One region of the Alishewanella maricola genome, then DNA from elsewhere that is predicted to be linked to it. Evidence: predicted binding sites of a transcription regulator. Region 1 holds the regulator's gene; the other holds the start of a gene.
What was found. Region 1 encodes FliA, which starts transcription of late flagellar genes. Its sites were predicted from a motif close to CTAAAGNTNNNNNNNNNNNNGCCGATA; they were not measured.

Region 1 (7,207 bases):
GCAGCTGCAGCCGGCGGTGCGCCTTTATCCGCTGGCGTTGCCACAACTGGTGCAGCCGTTGCGGCAGGCGTTTGCGGTGTTGTTACCGGTGCAGGTGGAACTGGACGCTCCGTAGCTTTAGCCGCCGGGGGTGTCACTGGCGCTTTGCCTTTGCCATGCAATTGATCTAATAAGGCTTCAAACTCGTCGTCAGTAATTTCGTCATCTTTTGGCGCAGCAGCTTTTGGCTTGACGGGTTCAGCTTCTGCAGGAGCTTTAGCTGGAGTGTCGGTGTTAAAACTGCCTTTACCATGTAACTGGTCTAACAGGTTTTCAAATTCGTCATCGGTAATGTCATCAGACATATCAGCGCCAAGATCAGCACTCGTTTTCGCAGTAGGCGCACTATCACGACCAGGGGCACCGCTGCCATGCAGCTCATCAAGCATACGCTCGAATTCTGCTTCAGAAATACTGTCGATATCACCCGCATCTTCAATTTCTGCAGCCGCTTGAGCCGTTGCGGCTGGCGGCGCTGACACTACTGGCGCTTCAGCGACCGGATCTGCAGCGGCAGGTTCACTGTAGTGATGCAGTGCCGCTAATAAATCAGCCGCCGCTGGCGTTAACGGTTGCCGACCTTTGACTTCGGTAAACATACTGTTGACCGAATCGAGCGCTTGCAAGATCACGTCCATCAATTCTGGCGTTACCGAGCGTTTGCCTGTTCGTAAAATATCAAATACGTTTTCCGCGCCATGGCAGACATCAACTAATTCGGTTAGCGATAAAAACCCCGCCCCGCCCTTCACCGTGTGAAAACCACGGAAAATCGCATTAAGTAGCGGCGCGTCATCTGGGTTATTTTCTAACTCAACTAACTGTTCTTGCAGCAACTCCAAAATTTCACCGGCTTCTACCAGAAAATCCTGAAGAATATCCTCGTCCATATCAAAGCTCATCTGCAGACACCTCAGTTAAAACCCTAAGCTAGACAGTAAGTCGTCGACATCGTCCTGACCATTTACTACATCTGCACGCTCAGCGGCATCAATAATCGGACCTTCGGCAGCAACCAACGTTTTAGTTTTACTTTTTGCGGGTTGTTGTTCCAGAAATTGCGAACTGGATTTACCAAAAGCAGTAACAAGACCGATAAGGCTTTCTTCGACTTCTCGTACTAGTTCAATCACACGGCGAAGAATTTGCCCAGTAAGATCTTGAAAATCTTGCGCCATCAAAACGTCAGTTAACAAGCTGTTTAGACGTAATGATTCGCTCGAGGTTTTTTGTAAAAAACCATCAATATTATGACAAAGCGCTTTAAATTCAGCTAAGGGCAAATCGCGCTGCATCAACTTTTGCCATTGCGGCATTAATTGCCCAAGTTGTTTAGTGATCTCATCGGCAATCGGTAAACAAGATTCTACGGCATCCATGGTACGGTTAGCGGCTTGCTCTGTCATATCAATAACATGGTTTAAGCGCTTTTTCGCATCAGGAATATCTTCTTGCAATATATTGCTAAGAGCTGGATCAAATCGAAAGTTTTTTAAGGAATCGTGCAGTTGTCGGGTAATTTTACCGACCTCAGCAAATAGCTCAGATGAGCCAGGCGTACCTAGCTGTTGCACCAGTTGATTAGCAACTTCTTGCTCACCAATCTCCAGTAGCTGAACGAGTTCTTTTGCTTGTTCAAGCGTAATTAATGGGACCTTAGTCACAGGCATGGCTTTACTCCTTGGCAAGAAACGGTTTAACCGATCCGCTCAAATACTTTCGCCAGCTTTTCCTGTAAGGTTGCAGCAGTAAAAGGTTTGACGATGTAACCATTAACGCCAGCTTGAGCTGCCGCGATGATTTGTTCTTTTTTAGCTTCAGCCGTTACCATCATCACCGGAATGTGCTTCAGCTTAGCATCGGCTCGAATTGCTCTTAGCAAATCGATACCTTGCATACCCGGCATATTCCAATCTGTGACCACGAAGTCAAAATCTCCGCCTTGTAACATAGGTAAAGCCGTGCTGCCATCATCTGCTTCTGAAATATTTGTAAAGCCTAGATCGCGCAACAGATTTTTGATGATGCGTCTCATAGTAGAAAAGTCATCTACCACAAGGATTTTCATATTTTTATTCAAAGTCCCCTCCGAAGAGAAAGTCATCCAGATAATATGGATGCATTACAACCAAGCCTGCATTCGGCCTTTTAAACGCACCAATGCCTGACTATGAATCTGACTGATACGAGACTCGCTAACATCCAGCACCGCCCCGATCTCTTTTAAGTTTAGTTCTTCATTATAATAAAGCGACAGCACTAACGCTTCTCGCTCTGGTAAACTGCTGATGGTTTTGGCAAGTGCATCGTTAAAGGCGCTGTTAGCTTGATGCTGATATAACTGATCGGTATCGCTATCATCAGCAGTGACCAACACGTCTTCAGAAATACCAAGGTCTTCAATACCAATAATTCGACCCGAGCTAACATCACTAAGCATATGATGATATTCATCTAATGAGATAGCAAGTTTTTCTGCGACTTCATAATCTTTTACGTCACGGCCCAACTCAGCTTCTAGCTCGGCGATGGTGTCGGCAATTAAACGGGAATTACGATGCACTGAACGCGGCGTCCAATCGCCGCGACGAATTTCGTCTAGCATGGCGCCGCGAATACGAATGCCTGCAAAGGTTTCAAAACTCGCGCCTTTGCTACCATCGAAATTTTTCGCAGCTTCAATTAAACCGATCATCCCAGATTGAATTAAGTCATCGACTTGCACACTGGCCGGCAAACGGGCCAATAAGTGATAGGCAATACGTTTGACCAGCGGAGCTTGTCGCTCCACTAACTGTTGCATGTGGTCTACGCCACCATAAGCGGCAAGCTTACTGTTCACAGAACCCCCTAATCAGACTGTGGCTGTACTAACTGCTCCAGAAAAAACTCCAGATGCCCAGATGCACTGCCTGGCAACGGCCATTTCACGGCTTTAAGCGCTAAGGTTTTAATTGCCATACTCGCCGGTGTTGTTGGGAAGGCTTCAATAAAAGCTTTCTGTTTGCGCGCAGCTTTGCGCACGTTTTCATCCTGTGGCACGGTGGCCACTAATTCTAAACTGACATCAAGAAATCGATCAGTGACACGAGTCAGTTTAGCAAATAATTCTTGGCCTTCTTTTAGGCTGCGCACCATATTCGCTACAATTTTAAATTTATCGACGCCATGGTCGCGACTTAAAATCTTCATTAAAGCATAAGCATCGGTAATGGAAGAGGGTTCATCACATACGACCATTAAGACATCTTGCGAGGCACGAGAGAAACTAAGCACCATATCGGAGATACCCGCGGCGGTATCAACTAGTAACACATCAATAGGTGTGTGTAATTCACTGAAGGCACGAATTAAACTAGCATGTTCTACCGGAGAAAGCTCCGTCATATTTTGACTACCGGAGGTGGCAGGCACAATTTTAATACCGTAAGGCCCCTCTACTAAAATATCGTCTAAAGTAGCCGATCCAGCAAGGACATGGGATAAATTTTTATCGACGCGCAAACCCAACATCACGTCGCAATTGGCTAAACCGAGATCGGCATCAAGTACTAAAACCTTTTTCCCCAGCTGGGCCAGCGCCATAGCCAGATTCAATGTAACGTTGGTTTTACCCACGCCACCTTTACCGCCGGTTATGGAAATCACTTTTACCATCTGTTTCTTCATTTTTCTAAGGCCACTGGCTTGATCATCGGCTAATACATCTTTAGGCATAGGCAACTGCTACCTGCGTTGTGTCGTCTTGATACCATTGATGGCGGTTATCACTGTGTTGTTGACGTAACTGCTCCGCTTCTTTTACTAAATCGGCCGCGTCAGCAATCCGAATATCTTCTGGCACACGTTGGCCATGTGTTAGGTAACTGACCGGCAAGGCATTTTGTAATGCCACATTGATCACTTCACCTAAACTTAAACATTCATCCAATTTGGTGAAAATACAACCTGATAAGCCAATGCGTTTAAATTGTTGCACACTTTCTTGCATCACGCGCGCCTGAGCTGTGGCTGACAATACCAGATAACTTTTTATTTTAACACGAGAATTATGGACCAATGACGCAAGTTTCTCGGCTAAACGCACATCGCGTTGACTCATGCCGGCAGTATCAATTAAGACCAGTTTACGCTGTTGTAGCTGATTCAACAATATCGCCAGCTCTTCGCTATCTTTCGCCTGTTTAACTGGGCAACCGATAATGCGGCCAAATGTCGCCAGTTGTTCAAAAGCACCAATCCGAAAACAATCTGTGGTAATTAAAGCCACTTGATCAACACCGTGTCGTTTGGCAAAACCCGCGGCAAGTTTGGCTACGGTGGTGGTTTTACCTACACCTGTTGGGCCGACTAAGGCAATAACCCCGCCTCGACGCAAAATATCATCATTTGTGGTATTTAACTGCCCTGTGAGTAATTCTAGCGCAGTATTCCATGCAGCAGCGGCATTTAAATCATCGGGCATGAAACAGGCTAACTGATCAGCGATTTGCTCAGACAAGCCCATTTGTTGCAAATTTTCAATCACAAGTGCCCGCACGGGCTCGCGCCGAGCTAAATCTTGCCACATTAAACCCGAGACTTGATGCTGCAGTAATTGTCGCATCGACAGCATCTCAGTTTGCATTTGTGCGAACTGTTGCTGCATTAATTGTGCTTGAGCTTGCTGGGCTTGACTAATTTCTTGCCATTGTGCTGACTGAGCTTGAGTATTGCCAGAATTTTGACGTTCAAATTGTGGGGCTTTTTGTAACGCGGGCTCAGCAACCTTTTGCTTGGTTAGTGCCGCTGCGGGGGCTTGCGGCTCCCGACCTTGTTGCTTAATCATTTGTCTGGCGAGTAAGGCGCGTAATGAATCTGCTGGATCCGCTTCTGGCTCGTCATCAACACTGACACTAAAGCGAGGCTCGGCGCGTGCACTGGCACTTGCTACCGTTTCTGCAGTATTAGAAGCCTGTAATGGCGTGGCTTGGCGAGGTGTTGCTGCTGGGGCTTCTGCATCAATCGCCGCAACAATTTCAACACCACCAGCGACTTTTTTATTAGATAAAATAATTGCATCGGCGCCGAGGAACTCTTTGACTTCTGCCAGGGCGCTGCGCATATCTTTGGCAACAAAGCGTTTAATTTTCATGAGTTACTCCTAATTCTGCTGACCGATTACACTAACGATTCGAATTTGTTTGTCATCGGGGATCTCTTGATATGACAACACTCGTAGTCCTGGGATAGTGTATTTCACGAATCGTGCCATGACTGAGCGTAAAATTCCTGACGTCAGCATAATGGCACTTTCACCGGTCAACTCTTGGTTTTGATGCGCTTCTTGTAATGACTGCTGAATGCGATCGGCTAACCCGGGTTCAATACCTGCGCCATCGTTACCCGCAGCCTGCATGGATTGATGCAACATTTGTTCAAGCTCAGGCGCAAAAGTAATCACCGGGATCTCAGGTTTACTGCCCACCACCTCTTGCACAATAAGCCGACGTAAAGAAATACGACAAGCCGCAGTTAACACATCAACATCCTGACTTTTCGCGCCATATTCCACCAAAGTTTGTACAATTGTGCGCATATCACGAATTGGCACACCCTCGTGTAATAAGTTTTGCAGCACTTTTACTACGGTTGTCAGTGGCAGTGTTTCAGGGACTAAGCCTTCCACTAGCTTAGGTGAGTGCTTGGCCAGCATATCTAACAAATTCTGTACTTCTTCATGGCCTAATAAACTGGCGGCATGATTCGTTAAAATTTGGCTAAGATGCGTGGCAACAACGGTGGCCGCATCGACCACGGTATAACCTAGTGTTTGAGCATGTTCACGCTGATCTTTACTAATCCACACCGCATCCAAGCCAAATGCCGGATCTTTGGTGGCAATACCTTTTACCGTACCAAACACTTGGCCAGGGTTAATGGCTAACTCATTATCGTGGCGTAATTCCCCCTCACCATTTGTTACGCCCATCAGGGCCACCCGGTAGCTGTTCGGCTCTAAATCAAGGTTGTCGCGAATATGGACTGGCGGTACCAAAAAGCCCAACTCTTGTGATAACTTTTTACGTACGCCTTTAATCCGATTTAACAACTCGCCGCCCTGGGCTTTATCCACAAGCGGGATCAAACGATAACCCACTTCTAAACCAATGGTATCAACGCCATGCACATCGTCCCAACCGATCTCTTTCACAGTTTGTGATTCAGGCTTAGGTTGGCCAGCCGTAGCTGCGCGCGGTTGCAAGGCTGTCGCTTTTTCGCTGGCCAGTTTTTTGATATACCAAGCTACGCCGCCCAATAACGCTGCTAAGGATAAGAATGAAAAGTGTGGCATGCCGGGCACAATACCCATTAACGTCATCACGCCAGCGGCGACAAACAACACATGGGTGTTATCACCCAACTGACTAGTCATTTGCTTGCCCAGATCGCCTTCTTTGTTTTGGCGGGTGACGATAATGGCAGTACCAATCGATAACAATAAACCCGGGATCTGCGCAACCAAGCCATCACCTATGGTTAGTAAAGTATAAATTTCCATCGCATCGCCAAAACTCAGATCGTGCTGCATCATGCCGATAAACAAGCCACCAATCAGGTTGATCACCAAAATAACGATACCGGCGATAGCATCGCCTTTTACGAATTTACTGGCACCGTCCATCGAGCCATAAAAGTCGGCTTCGTTAGTCACATCTTCGCGGCGTGCCTTGGCCTCTTCTTGGGTAATTAAACCAGCATTTAAATCGGCATCAATGGCCATTTGCTTACCAGGCATCGCATCTAAGGTAAAACGTGCAGACACTTCGGCGATACGACCGGCACCTTTGGTCACCACCACAAAGTTGATAATAATTAAGATCAGGAAAACCACGATACCCACGGCATAGTTACCGCCGATCACGACCGAGCCGAAGGCTTCAATGACTTTACCGGCCGCATCGCCGCCGTTATGCCCTTCCAACAACACGACACGGGTACTGGCTACGTTAAGCGCTAAACGTAAAATGGTCGCAATTAAAATCACGCTGGGAAAAATACCGAAATCTAACGGCCGTTTGGTATAGATGGTGACCAGCAACACCACCAGCGCCAGCGCGATATTAAAAGAGAATAAGACATCCAGCATAAAAGGTGGCAGCGGTAATACCACCATAGCCAATGCCGC
Region 2 (7,207 bases), on a different contig from region 1:
AATATGCGGGAAGTTTTGACCTGAAAATTGCACATAATCTTGAAACAACGGTTCGATCACCCCGATATCATGGGTGTGCTCACCAGAAAACTGTACCGTAAGGTAAACGCGCCCCTGTTCATCACATACTTGAATTTTCCCTTCAGACAACTCGCAGTGTAAAAGGACATCGGCGCTGACCATACCGGAGAATTGACAATTCAGTTGTTGGCTTACTCCATAGCGGGTAAGTAAATAACTAAATAACAAATCACCTGGGACACAGAACCTTTTAGCGTCAACATCATGAATAGGATTAAAATCACCCGCGATCTTCTTGGCAAAATTACAGGAGTGCTGACGTGTAAAACTAAAGGCGTCGCCATGACGACTGACAAATGCATCTAAAATCATTACTTCTGAATTACCTTAATAACATATCGATGGGATATTCTAGCCTAAATCAATCTGCAGATGGTCTAGCCAGTAAGTTGGAATGCAGTTGAGCAGGCCCGCGACGTCTGGATAAGAATAGCGCGTTACCACCCATTTGTTTAGCATTAAACTTAGCTGAAGTGCTCAAAGCCGCCACATCATGATGTGTATGACATAAAGTAGGATCAGGAAAAGCCACGCCAATAGACAATGACAGCATAGGATAAAAACAAGAGTCGCCCATTCTATTTAAAGCATGGATCCCTTGTTGTTGCACATGTTCAGGTTCATAGTGAACCAAAATACGTACAGCAAATTCATCCAAAATCGCCTGACACAGTGGCTCAATAACAACAGTATCACTGACCAGCACAAAATCATCCCCTCCTATATGGCCAACGAAACACGCTACCCCTTGGGCATTTTGCTGGATAATCTCGGCTAACATCTGCAATACCGCATCACCTTTACTATAACCATAGATATCGTTGTAGGGTTTAAAGTGATTTAGATCTAAGTAAGCTACGGCAAACACACTCCCCTTAGATAACCATTTATCAATCTCTAAATATATAGGCACATTACCGGGCAAAAAGGTCAATGGATTTGCGTAACGTGCAAGCTGGAGTTTCTCTTCGCTGACTTTTTTTAATAATTGCCGTACCGAACCTAAACCTAAATAATGACCATGACGACAAATAATGAAATACCAACTTGCGGCACTGTATTCATTTTCAGCAACAATTTTACTTACATCATCGAGACTAGAGTCTGCATCGACAATGACTGCGTTAGTATTCATGATCTGACCAATCGTTTTTCGTTCATGTAACGCTCGACCAAAATGTTGTGAGAAAAGCGCTTGCAGCTCCGAACGACACACTAAACCGACAGGCCTGTTATTACTTACCACAGCCAGCGTTTGCAATCTGGCATCTTGCTCAAAAAGCGTGGCCACTTGTAACGCGGTTAGCGATGTTGATATCGGTGCAATATCAATCAGCAGCGAAAGAACACTATGTTGGCTGGGTAATGGAGGTTTCGCCCCCATGATGACTTTACTACTGATTTGCGTTAAAAAAGAGACTTGCGGGCGCCCTAGCAGATAACCTTGACCAAAGTCGGCTCCAAGTTCTTTACATTGCAAGAGCTCTTCTTCCGTTTCAATCCCTTCTGCAATAATTAATGAACCCGTTGCTTTTGCCAAACTGATAATATTTTTTACAAATGATTTTTTGGTTGGATCGCGATAAATCTCACTAATAAAGTATCGATCAATTTTAACAAAGTCAGGTTGCAACTCTGACCAAAGTTTTAAACCCGAAAAGCCACTCCCTAAATCATCAATGGCAATTAAAAAACCCAGATCACGATAATGATTTACAGCCTTAATCAGTAAGCTAGCATCTTCAACTTGGTATTGCTCAGAAATCTCAATCACGACTTGTGACGGATCTAAACCTGCTTGTTGCAACATGCTTTTGGTTAGCCCACTAGGATGATCAGCAGTAAGTAACAGCAAGGGGTTCACGTTTAAAAATAATTTACCGCAAACAGCAGCACAAGCAAAAGCCGCAATACTCAGCTCTCGACACAGCAGTTCTAACTCGGCTAAAGCATTACAAGAAAGCGCAGTTTTAAAAAGTTGCAACGGCGAATGCAGCAGGCTGTTCGATGGGCCACGAATTAACGCCTCATAACCGAAGATCTGCGCCGAATTTAAAGCAACTATAGGTTGAAATAGCGGTTGTAGCGCTCGGGCCTGCAAAATACTTTTTAGCTCAGTACAAGACTGTTCTGAAGTTGCCATACATCAAATCCAAAATTAACAACAATGAAAAGAATATGCAGGTTGTATGACAGCGATATGACTAAAAAAACAAACACAAAACACTTGCTTTTTATTTGAACAAAAACTACTGTATAAGCGTACACTGTATAAATAACCAGTTAGAGGTTTACATGCTTATCACCACCAAAATTTTACAATCCAATACCCCATCTCGTGCCAGCAAAACGTTAAACACGAGTCATACTGGATCAATACCGCCACTCACCTTATTACAGCGCAATAACACTGAACTTCAACTCTTAAAATTGTTACAGCAACACCGCGATGTGGACGGCTGGATTGTATTAATTGCACCGAAAGTGAAACCTAATAAAAATTTTTGGGCAAGCTGCCAGATCCCTCTAGAAAAAATCTTAATGATTCATCCGCACCAGGTTAAGGATTTAGCGAAAACGGTACAACGCGCGATAAACAGTGCTAGCTGTAAAGTTGTGTTGCATGGTGGTGAATTAACTGATGAGGAAGCAACGCAATTAGCGCAATTAGCAGAGAAGCAGCAAACTGCGTTGTATCCCTTAACACAGGCAATGGTGAAACAACATTAAAACTCTATATCAGTGACAAGTGACAAGTGACATACTTTATCTAAGCTATGCATCACAATACTTAACAAAAAACGATAAATCATCAATAAAGTGAAACACCCTGAGCTGGCTTAGGGGTAAACTAGCACGCATTAATGTGGAGATAACGATGCTGTGTTATTGCTGTTCAAAAAAACCGTTTATTGAATGCTGTGCCCCTTATGTATTAGAAGGTGAATTAGCACCAAATTGTGAAGCCCTAATGCGTTCACGTTACACGGCCTATTGTCTTGGTCAGATTGACTATGTTTACCAGACTACGCATCCAACACAACGTTCAGCTGAATTGATAGAAGAAATTCAACAGTTTGCTGATAGTGTGCATTTTTTTAAGTTAGCGATCAGCGAGAGCAACCAGAATATGCATAAAGGTGAAGTAAGTTTCAAAGCCTACTTTATTATCGATAACACCGTTGAAGTGATCACAGAACAATCATTTTTTGAATTTATTGATAAATGGTATTACCACAGTGGCAAACTGTCAGCCACACCAAGCCATAAGTTAAAACGTAATGAGCTTTGCCCGTGTGGTTCATTGATAAAAGTGAAACATTGTCAAACTCATCTAATAAGCGGTCAAGCATAAGATCAAGAAGCACTAAAGCGGTAAAGGGTTAGCATTCAGTTCTTGCAGCATTTCATATAACACGGTTTCGTCCCCTTCTTGGATCGGTGGTTCCTTGCCACTTAGACGACGTATAGCATGCTGATCTAAATTACTCATCAAGCGACCATCTAATTTTTTGGCATCATCTTTTCTAACCCAAGGCTCAGGGGTTAAAGCGCTTTGTAATTTCAATTGGCGTAAACTCGTTTGCGCAGATCGATTAAGTTGCGCTAACACAGCCGCATCAGTTTCTTGCCATGCAAAACTACGGCGTTGACGCACAGATAATTGCTGATAGAGCGTTGCGTTAACCTCAACGCTTTTAGGTAATGGCGTATAAAAAGCCGCCATTTCTTGTACCGCCGGAGACAACACCGCTAACCACAACGCAAAATCAGCACGATGCTGTTGTTGCAGTGCTTGGTTAAGCGTTGTACCCAGTTGCCATTCGTTAATGATTGCTTGCATTATCTACACTTTTTAGCCTAACTGTTTGCTTTATCGGCAAACAGTCAAAAAACTTTAGTAAAGTGCTTTACTTAAAAACTGAATTTGATAATATGCGCCTGCACTTGTGGAGGGGTTCCCGAGTGGCCAAAGGGATCAGACTGTAAATCTGCCGGCACTGCCTTCGAAGGTTCGAATCCTTCCCCCTCCACCATCTCTCTTTATGCCTAATTTCTTCAATTTAAATCAAAACGCTTTAAAACACTCTTAGGGCAAGGTGAGAACCTTCAGCAGGTTTGACAATGCGCAGCATTGACCAGCGGAACAACGTGGCGCTTGCCTGAAAGGCGAGCAACGCAAGCAATTTCTTCTTCAGCAGCCTCTTTCCTATTCAATTCATCGTGTTATCAGCAAAAAATGCTGTTACGACTGACTCATTGTCGCGATTAATTAATACTGTCTTTATAAGCAAAAGCAAATAATGGCATAACAGCCAGTACTTGCTCGTACTTATTGATAATGACTATAACGTTGTCTTTGGTTAAAAGGCCGTAACTAACTGGCAAGTTGCTGACATAGCTCAGTTAATAAGGTACTGGCACCAATACGTAGCCCTTCGCTTTGTGCCGTTTTACCCGTCACTTGCTCATATAAACTGACTATCTCTAATGCTTGCTCAACGGTTTTGACACCACCTGATGCTTTAAATCCTACCGAGCGATCTGCGGCAGCTATACTGGTTAAGATGATTTTAGCCGCTTCCAGGGTAACGCCAACCGGCACTTTACCGGTTGATGTTTTAATAAACTCGGCACCACTATCTATAACCAATTCACTGGCTTTAGTAATTTGTTGTGCGGTTAATAGCTCACCTGATTCGATAATGATTTTTAAACACAGACCTTGGCTTGCTTCGCGCACCGCAGCTAAAAACTGAGCGACTTCGGTTTCTTTACCGCTGAGTAAGGTTTGATAAGGTAAAACACAATCAATTTCCGTCGCACTGGCTTGGCGTGCTGTAGCGATGTCTGCTAGTACGGTAGATAAGGGTTGATCGCCAGTTGGAAAGTTAACAACCGTCGCCAGTGCCACAGTTTCATTAGACTGCGTAATATGTTTACGGGCCTCGGCTAAAAATTCAGGATACACACATAATGCGGCCACCGGCGCGGGAGTTACCGGTAATTGGGCTAACCAATCGGTCATTTGACGCTGATCATCGTTATCTTGTAAGCGTGTTACATCTAAAAGTTTAAGCAGTTGCAATAAACGAAGGGGATTCATCATGGTTAGTTGCCTGTCTGTTTCATTATTATTAATTACCGTCTAATTAATCGCGGTATGCTCACCTAGTGAGGGCAGAGATTAAACTAAAATAGCGATTTAATGCAAAATCTAATAAATAATTATGCCGCAATGGAATCTTTTCATAATCAGTGGGTCTTAAAAGGTGTGTTATCCCTGGATGTATTCTCCTTTTAATCAATTTATCTTGATACCGACCTGTAAAGGTCGGTTTTTTTTATAACAACAACCGCTGATGTTGCTTTAACCACTGCTCCGCTAACCTGTAATCAGCAGAAAACTTTGTTACGCGTTGCCAAAAAGCGTTTGAATGATTCATGTGGGTTAAATGTGCTAATTCGTGCACAACAACATACTCTGCTACCCAAGTAGGCGCTTGCATCAAGCGCCAATTAAACCCTACCTCTGACAAACTATTGCAAAACCCCCATTTACGCTGCCAGTTACCAATACGGATTGCCTTTGGCTTACACCCCATAAGCTGAGCTTGAGACGCTACCGCTTGCTGAAAATACTGTTCAGCCAGAGGTACAAAATATTCTTGCAGTTGTCGATTCAGGTATAAAGCACGTCGTTCTGGCTTCACCCGCGTTGGGATCGATACTTTACACTGACGCTCCGTCATTACCACATTGGCTTTGGCCGCTAACTGCCAACAAAATGGTATCGATTGCCCTGACACTAAAATTTCATGACGATCTAACGCTGCCACGGCGCTATCAGCTTCGGCTTCCGTTCGAGCAAGGTGTAACAAGATCCATTGTTGTTTGCGCGCTAATAACGCAGAGATGAACTGACTTGAAGTGCCTTTTGGTGCTCGAATGGTCAATTGCCCTGCCTTAATGGCCAATTGCACAGAACGTCGCCGACTGTAGATGACTTGATAGTTAAAAGGCAAAGCTGTTTGCCCAGATAATATTGCCAAAGATTGCTCCGGATCCGAGTTTGTCACAGGTCGTGCTGATCTGGATTACATGGTATGATCAACAACAAGCGTTAACGGGTCTTAATTCGGATAGTGTATGAAAATAATTTCTTTTAATATTAATGGTATTCGCGCCAGGCTGCATCAACTTCAAGCATTAATTGAAAAACATCAACCTGACATTATTGGTTTACAGGAAATCAAAGTTCATGATAGTGAATTCCCATTAGCTGATGTTCAAGCAATGGGTTATCACGTTTATCATTTTGGCCAAAAAGGGCATTATGGTGTTGCCATCATGAGTAAGCAACCGGCCAGCGAAATGCAATATGGTTTTCCCGGCGATACTGAAGATGCTCAACGTCGAATGCTAATTGGACAATTCGATTTAACCGATGGCAAACGCCTAACTGTGCTAAACGGCTATTTCCCGCAGGGGGAAAACCGCGAGCACCCGATAAAATTCCCCGCCAAAACTCAGTTTTACGCTGATTTGCAACATTACCTAGAAACTTCGCATAACAGCGAAAAGGACTATGTGGCCGTAATAGGTGATATTAACATCTCGCCTATCGACTTAGATATCGGCATCGGCGAAGCCAATGCCAAACGTTGGTTACGTGAAGGTAAGACCTCTTTTTTGCCGGAAGAACGTGCTTGGCTACAACAATTGAAAGATTGGGGCTTGATTGATACTTTCCGTGCACTGCATCCAGAAACTGGCGCACAATACAGTTGGTTTGATTATCGCTCGAAGGGTTTTGATGATAATCGTGGATTACGGATAGACGTGGTTATGGCTACCCCGTTGCTGGCGGCTAAGTGTATTGAGTCAGGCATCGATTATGAACTCAGGGGTATTGAACGCCCGTCTGACCACGCCCCTGTTTGGTCAGTATTTAATTTAGCTTAGCTTGAGCCACTGTCATGAATGCGTCTTGTTAGAACCAACGGCGCATTACCGTATTGTCTAACTGCTGATAAGCCTGTTGAAGTAGTTTAGCCAGATCGAAATAGCTTTTTAACGAGCCAGGCTGGCTTTGTAATTGGCCATGCTTGATGATTTGCTCACG

Region 2: JAO78_RS11905 (VC2046/SO_2500 family protein) is a predicted target of FliA. The motif match lies at 3,957-3,983, and genes of this name have one in related genera.

The regions. Positions count from the first base shown of each region.
Region 1 is NZ_JAEINI020000010.1:58,271-65,477, reverse strand. Features, by position in the region: gene JAO78_RS13280 (chemotaxis protein CheA) at 1-941, opposite strand, end outside; gene JAO78_RS13275 (protein phosphatase CheZ) at 957-1,709, opposite strand; gene cheY (chemotaxis response regulator CheY) at 1,736-2,119, opposite strand; gene JAO78_RS13265 (RNA polymerase sigma factor FliA) at 2,162-2,881, opposite strand; gene JAO78_RS13260 (MinD/ParA family protein) at 2,890-3,756, opposite strand; gene flhF (flagellar biosynthesis GTPase FlhF) at 3,749-5,173, opposite strand; gene flhA (flagellar biosynthesis protein FlhA) at 5,183-7,207, opposite strand, start outside.
Region 2 is NZ_JAEINI020000007.1:134,995-142,201, reverse strand. Features, by position in the region: gene JAO78_RS11925 (DUF3581 family protein) at 1-393, opposite strand, end outside; gene JAO78_RS11920 (GGDEF domain-containing protein) at 443-2,224, opposite strand; gene JAO78_RS11915 (SulA-like leucine-rich domain-containing protein) at 2,377-2,811, shown strand; gene JAO78_RS11910 (YchJ family protein) at 2,960-3,436, shown strand; gene JAO78_RS11905 (VC2046/SO_2500 family protein) at 3,449-3,925, opposite strand; tRNA gene JAO78_RS11900 (tRNA-Tyr) at 4,034-4,118, shown strand; gene deoC (deoxyribose-phosphate aldolase) at 4,460-5,191, opposite strand; gene JAO78_RS11890 (M48 family metallopeptidase) at 5,427-6,134, opposite strand; gene xthA (exodeoxyribonuclease III) at 6,232-7,047, shown strand; gene yfbV (terminus macrodomain insulation protein YfbV) at 7,076-7,207, opposite strand, start outside.